Regions from separate parts of the Streptomyces sp. NPDC002896 genome, predicted to be linked through region 1. Evidence: riboswitches for the same ligand, from Rfam matches in the RefSeq annotation. Region 1 holds a riboswitch; each other region holds the start of a gene.

Evidence for each region. Region 1 has a riboswitch for S-adenosylmethionine ahead of thrC (threonine synthase). Riboswitches for the same ligand answer to the same signal wherever they lie in the genome.
Region 2: linked by a shared signal. The riboswitch ahead of ABT009_RS21430 (aminotransferase class V-fold PLP-dependent enzyme) and the one ahead of thrC (threonine synthase) in region 1 are both predicted to bind S-adenosylmethionine.
Region 3: linked by a shared signal. The riboswitch ahead of ABT009_RS34905 (DUF1684 domain-containing protein) and the one ahead of thrC (threonine synthase) in region 1 are both predicted to bind S-adenosylmethionine.

The regions. Positions count from the first base shown of each region.
Region 1 is NZ_JBEOVA010000021.1:28,250-30,446, forward strand. It holds gene ABT009_RS31445 (glucosyl-3-phosphoglycerate synthase) at 1-521, opposite strand, end outside; SAM riboswitch class I at 694-851, shown strand; gene thrC (threonine synthase) at 845-2,182, shown strand.
Region 2 is NZ_JBEOVA010000010.1:387,252-389,448, forward strand. It holds gene ABT009_RS21430 (aminotransferase class V-fold PLP-dependent enzyme) at 1-1,192, opposite strand, end outside; SAM riboswitch class IV at 1,367-1,483, opposite strand; gene trpD (anthranilate phosphoribosyltransferase) at 1,615-2,197, opposite strand, start outside.
Region 3 is NZ_JBEOVA010000026.1:27,936-30,132, forward strand. It holds gene ABT009_RS34905 (DUF1684 domain-containing protein) at 159-989, opposite strand; SAM riboswitch class IV at 1,341-1,450, opposite strand; gene ABT009_RS34910 (alpha-N-arabinofuranosidase) at 1,728-2,197, shown strand, end outside.

The DNA of each region.
Region 1 (2,197 bases):
CCCGCGGCGGTGCCGGACGAGAGCTCGGCGCCGAGCGGGCGGTCGTACATCGCCTTGACCAGGTCGACGCCGGGCTCGGTGAGCAGCGGGCCGACTATGCCGGAGACGAAGTCCGCGGAGAACTCCTTCAGGTCCGCGTCGACGAAGGCGACGATGTCGCCGCTGGTCACGAGCAGCGAACGCCACAGGACCTCGCCCTTGCCGGGGAGTGCCGGTATGCGCGGCAGGATCTCGTCGCGGTGGACGACGCGGGCGCCGGCCGCCGCCGCGACCTCGGCCGTACGGTCCGTCGAACCGGAATCGACCACGACGAGCTCGTCGACGAGTGGAACGGCCCGGGTCATCAGCTCCCGGCGGATCACCGCGACGATGTCGCCGACCGTCTTCTCCTCGTTGAGCGCGGGCAGCACGACGCTCACCGTCTGTCCGGTGGCGCGCTTCGCCGCGATCAGCTGACGGAGCGGACGGTCGGTCACCGACCAGGAGCGCGTGCTCAGCCAGCGCTCGACTTCATCCAGCACGTTCTGGTGCCCCCTCACTGGGACCACTGCCTGTGATCCATCTCGCGGTTCGGACGACTACCTCAACTGTCCTGGCCTTCGGTTACAGTCTTGAACAACGCGGATGACCATCGCATGTCGGGGGTCATGGCGCGAACAAACGCTCCGGGACCCGCACGGCCCGGCGCCATACCGCTCATCCAGAGGGGCAGAGGGACACGGCCCGTTGAAGCCCCGGCAACCCTCCAGCCGGTTCTCGTACCGATCGATGTTGATCATTTCCGCGAGGCCCCGGCTAGGGAAGGTGCCAAATCCGTCTCACGGCGAGATGCGTCGTGAGGAAGATGAGGAGAAAGGGCCTCGCCTCCATGGCTGCGCAGACTGTTGCCACCACCGACACGGACACCGCCGGAACCGACACCGCGAAGGCCGTCGACCTCGGCCCCGCCTCCGCGCTCTCCTGTCGCGAGTGCGGCGAGCGGTTCCCGCTCGGTCCGATCTTCGCCTGCGAAATCTGTTTCGGTCCGCTCGAAGTCGCATACGACCTGCCGACCGGTGACCCCGAGGGCCTGCGCAAGCAGATCGAGGCCGGCCCCGACAACATCTGGCGGTACGCACCGCTGCTGCCCGTCCCGGCGGACGTGGCCAGCAAGCCGAACCTGAACCCCGGCTGGACCAAGCTCGTCAAGGCCGACAACCTCGCCCGCGAACTCGGCGTCACCGGCGGTCTGTTCATCAAGGACGACTCCGGCAACCCGACGCACTCCTTCAAGGACCGCGTCGTCGCCCAGGCCCTCGAGGCCGCCCGCGCCTTCGGCTTCACCACGCTCTCCTGCTCCTCGACGGGCAACCTGGCCGGTGCCGTCGGCGCCGCCGCCGCCCGCGCCGGCTTCCGCTCCTGCGTGTTCATCCCGCACGACCTCGAGCAGGGCAAGGTCGTCATGGCCGCGGTCTACGGCGGCGATCTCGTCGGCATCGAGGGCAACTACGACGACGTCAACCGCTTCTGCTCCGAGCTCATCGGCGACCCGCTGGGCGAGGGCTGGGGCTTCGTCAACGTCAACCTCCGGCCGTACTACGGCGAGGGCTCCAAGACCCTCGCGTACGAGATCTGCGAGCAGCTCGGCTGGCAGATCCCGGACCAGCTGGTGATCCCGATCGCCTCCGGCTCCCAGCTCACGAAGATCGACAAGGGTCTGCAGGAGCTGATCAAGCTCGGTCTGGTCGAGGACAAGCCGTACAAGATCTTCGGTGCCCAGGCGGAGGGCTGCTCCCCGGTGTCGGCGGCCTTCAAGGCCGGGCACGACGTGGTGCGGCCGCAGAAGCCGAACACCATCGCCAAGTCCCTCGCCATCGGCAACCCGGCCGACGGCCCCTACGTCCTGGACATCGCCCGCCGCACGGGTGGCGCCGTCGAGGACGTCGACGACGAGCAGATCGTCGACGCGATCAAGCTGCTGGCCCGCACGGAGGGCATCTTCGCGGAGACGGCGGGCGGCGTGACCGTCGGCGTCACCCGCAAGCTGATCGAGAACGGCGTCCTGGACCCGTCGCTGACCACGGTCGTCCTCAACACGGGCGACGGCCTCAAGACGCTGGACGCGGTGGCCCCGACCAGCGGCCCCTCGGCCGTGATCAGGCCCTCTCTCGACGCGTTCCGCGACGCAGGCCTGGCCGGCTGACGCCAGTTCGACACG
Region 2 (2,197 bases), on a different contig from region 1:
CGCCCTGCGTCTGCGGCTCGCTGCCGAGCAGGGTGCGCACGAGCGGGTGGGCGCAGAAGAGTCCGTCGCGTACGCCGATGCCGTACTCCGCGGACAGCGCGGCCGCGAAGTGCGAGCTGTTCCACCCGTCGACGACGAATGAAAGAACACCCACCCGCGGGGCGTCGTCCCCGAACAGCGAGAGCACCCGCACCTCGGGCACCTCGGCGAGGCCTGCACGTACGGCCGAGATGAGCTGCTGCTCCCGCGCGACCAGGGCGTCGAACCCGGCCTCGGTGAGCGCCTTGCACGCCGAGGCGATCGCGTAGGCGCCGATGACGTTGGGCGAACCGGCCTCGTGGCGCGCGGCGGTGGTGTGCCACTCGACGTCGAGTCCACCGTCCGTGCGCCGTGCGACCTTGCGGCTGGCGCCGCCACCCGCCAGGTACGGCTCGGCGTCCTGCAGCCAGTCGGCACGGCCGGCGAGCACGCCGGAGCCGAACGGTGCGTACAGCTTGTGCCCGGAGAAGGCGACCCAGTCGACGTCCAACTCCCGTACGGACACAGGGTGGTGCGGTGCGAGCTGGGCGGCGTCCAGCACGATCCGCGCACCGTGCGCATGCGCGGCGGCGGCCAGCTCCCGTACAGGCCACAGCTCACCGGTCACGTTGGACGCCCCGGTGACGCAGACCAGCGCAGGCCCGTAAGGGTCCCGGTCGGCCAGGGCCCGCTCCAGCGTCCGCACAGCCTCTTCCGGCGTACGAGGCGCGTCGAGATACGTCACCCGCGCCTCGCGCCACGGCAGCAGGGACGCGTGGTGCTCGGTCTCGAAGACGAAGACCTGGCACCCCTCGGGCAGCGCGGCGGCCAGCAGATTGAGCGAGTCGGTGGTCGACCGGGTGAAGACCACCTGGTCCCCTTCCCGGCAGCCGAGGAACTCCTCGACGTCGTGACGCGCGTTCTCGAAGAGCTCCGTCGACAGCTGCGACAGGTACCCGGCGCCGCGGTGCACGCTGCCGTAGTACGGCGCGTACGCCGCCACGTCGTCCCAGACGCGCTGCAGGGCCGGGGCGCTCGCGGCGTAGTCGAGGGCGGCGTACGTGACCTCGCCGCCGGTGACGAGCGGGACGAGGACATCGCGCCCCAGAACGGGTAGGGCCCCGGAAATGTCACGGCAAACGGACTGGTCGGCGACAGCAGTGGAGACAGACATGGCGAACTCCCGTGAGAGCTAAGCGAATTGACTGCGCGAGCAGGCGTGACAGCTCAAGCGCAGAAAAGGGTGAAAGGTGAAAAGGGGTGTGCGAGAAGGGGCTTGGCGCCCTATCGCATTCGCTTGCTCACGAGACAGCTCCTCGAGGACCAGGACCCCAGGAACCTGACAAGGGGTCCGCGCTTGCCGCAGACCTCTCTGCCTGCGGCCAGGTCTTCACCCGGGGCACCCCGCCACGGACGGAGGGTTGCCGGACAGCGGGCCGGGGCCTAGTCGCTGTCGCTCATGACCTGCCGAGAACTATGCCAGATGATCGCGCCGGTGCAACTGCTGTCCGCATCGCGGACAGCAGTTGCACCGGGGGAACCGGCCACCGGCTGCAGGTGAGGGCACCCGCTCAGCCCGCGGCCAGGCGAACCTCGCTACGAGTTACTCGCCGCCACCCACCGCTCCAGCACCCGCCGAGCCGCCCCCGAGTCGATCGACTCCGCGGCCCGCTCCATCCCGGCACGGATCTGCTCCGCCAGCGCTCCCTCGCCCGGCGAGAAAGCGACCAGGGCCGCCGCCGAGTTGAGCAGCACGGCGTCCCGTACGGGCCCGGGCTCGCCGGCCAGCAGCCGGCGGGCCACGTCGGCGTTGTGGGACGCGTCGCCGCCCCGCAGCGCCTCCACCGGTACCAGCTCGATCCCGACGTCCCGCGGGTCGAAGCTCTCCTCGCGCACCGCCCCGTCCCGCACGACCCACACCCGCGAGGTGGAGGTCGTCGTCAGCTCGTCGAGCCCGTCGTCGCCGCGGAACACCAGCGCGGACGAGCCGCGCTCGGCCAGTACACCGGCCATGAGCCCCGCCATCCGGGTGTCGAAGCAGCCGATCGCGGAGGCGGTGACCCGGGCGGGGTTGGTCAGCGGGCCGAGGATGTTGAACGAGGTCGCGATCCCCAGATCCCGCCGGACCGCACCGACGAACCGCATCGCCGGGTGGAACTTGGCCGCGAAACAGAAGGTG
Region 3 (2,197 bases), on a different contig from region 1:
TTCGAGTCTATGGCGGCGCCGAGGTTCGCCGACAGCTGAGCTGAAGCCCGGCTCGTGGGGTGATCCGAGGGGACCGAGGGTAACGGTCCCCTACGGAGGGTGGTCGCGGTGCCCGGGTCAGAAACGACAGCGAGCGGATCCGGGCAGGGGCGAGGTGCTCACTGCGCGATCGGCTGCCGCTCGTGGGGAATCTTCTCGCCTGCCTCGATCGCGACCGGGAGCCGGTTCTCGGCGGGCGGCAGCGGGCAGGTCGCGAAGTCGGTGTAGGCGCACGGCAGGTTGGCGGCGCGGTTGAAGTCCAGCACCACGGTGCCGTCGGGGCCGGGGGCGTCGATCTGCAGGGCGCGGTTGGCCGCGTAGGTGGTCACGCCGGAGGTCGCGTCGGTGAACAGCACCATGAGGCTGCCCGGTGTCCGCCCGTTGAACGCGGTCAGGCTCAGCGCACGGCCGTCGAGCTGGAAGTCGATCCGGCCGGGAGCGTCGTAGACGTGCTGCAGCCCTTCGACTGCGGCGCCCACGGTGGTCGGCCGCGGCTCGGCGAAGGGCGTGTAGCGGCCGGTGACCACCCAGCGAGGGTCCGGCGCATACGCGGGGGTCCCGGTGAACGCGGTGCGCAGTGGATGGTGCGGGTGCCGCGGCCGGATCAGGTCCTGGCCGCCGCGCTTGGCGATCTCGATCACCGCGTCTCCCCAGACGGCGTTGACGCCGCCGCGTTCCGGGATGACGCCGAAAGCGTGTCGTCCGTGTACCGCGGTGCCGTCGACGACGAGTTCCTCGCCCTCGCCGAGTACGACCGTGACGCCGTCGTCGCCCGTCGACCAGGTGCCGGGCGCATCCGGGAAGCTCTGGGGGTCGGTGGCCAGCCAGTGCAGGCCGGTGATGGCGAGGAATCCGTGCTCGTGGGCGAGGGCCGACTCCTGCCGGTGGTGCCATGCCTCCCACTCGGCGGCGAAGGTGTCGATGTCGGTGGGGGAGTCCTGGACGGTCATGTGTACTCCTGCGGAATGGGGCACGGATGGTCGGACACGGATGGTCGGACACGGATGGTCGGACACGGATGGTCAGAAGGGCATGCAGGGCGAGGGCGGGGGCGCGGATGCTCAGGGCCGAGCGGAGAAGGTCGGACGGGGACGGATCCCCCGGCAGACGACGGCGTCAGCTACGGCTACGGCTACGGCCGCGTCGACCGGGTGCGGCAACACAGTGCGCTGCTCACCCGGGCCAGATCGACGTGACGGCGGTACACATGCAGCGGGCACTCCAGGACACCGGGACCGGCATGCAGCCCGGGCCTCGCTCCTGTGTCCATCCCGCCACCTCGTCGGTTCCGCCCCTGTGGGGCCTCACGCTTACAGGACACTCGGTCCTGTCGGGTCGTCACCTGGAGCACCCCGCCGCGACAGAGGGTTGCCGGTCAGCCAGCCAGGGCTTGACGCTGACACTCGTCACCGCGTGCGACTCTAACGCTCGCAACGCGCAGCGGACAATCCCCGTCGACGAGCGTGCGCCATGTGATCCGTGGTCCCAGGACCAACCTGTTCGCGCACCTCTCTTGACACTCGCGCAACAACGATGGCAGCTTTTTTATCGATACAAACAACCCAGGCAACCGGTTTCCCTCCTCCGCCTGGTCACCGCAGGTACCGATCTCTCATCGCTGGTCCCGCCGGCCGGCAACCCGAAGCCCGTACAGCTCACGCACGCACCACGCCGACCTGGAGTACTCCGTGTCCAACGCCACCGCGATCATCAACCTCGACCTCGAGGGTCCGAAGATCAGCCGCCATCTCTACGGCCACTTCGCCGAGCATCTCGGCCGCTGCATCTACGGCGGCTTCTGGGTGGGGGAGGACTCGCCGATCCCCAACGAGGGCGGCATCCGGCTGGACGTCGTACAGGCCCTGCGAGCCCTGAACATCCCCAACCTGCGCTGGCCGGGCGGATGTTTCGCCGACGAGTACCACTGGAAGGACGGCATCGGCCCCCGGGACCAGCGTCCCAGGATGGTCAACACCCACTGGGGCAATGTCGAGGAGAACAACCACTTCGGCACCCACGAGTTCATGGCCCTGTGCGAGCTGCTCGGCGCCGAGCCGTACATCAGCGGCAACGTGGGCTCCGGCACCGTCCAGGAGATGAGCGAGTGGGTCGAGTACCTGACCCGCGAGGGCGACAGCCCGATGGTGCGGCTGCGCAA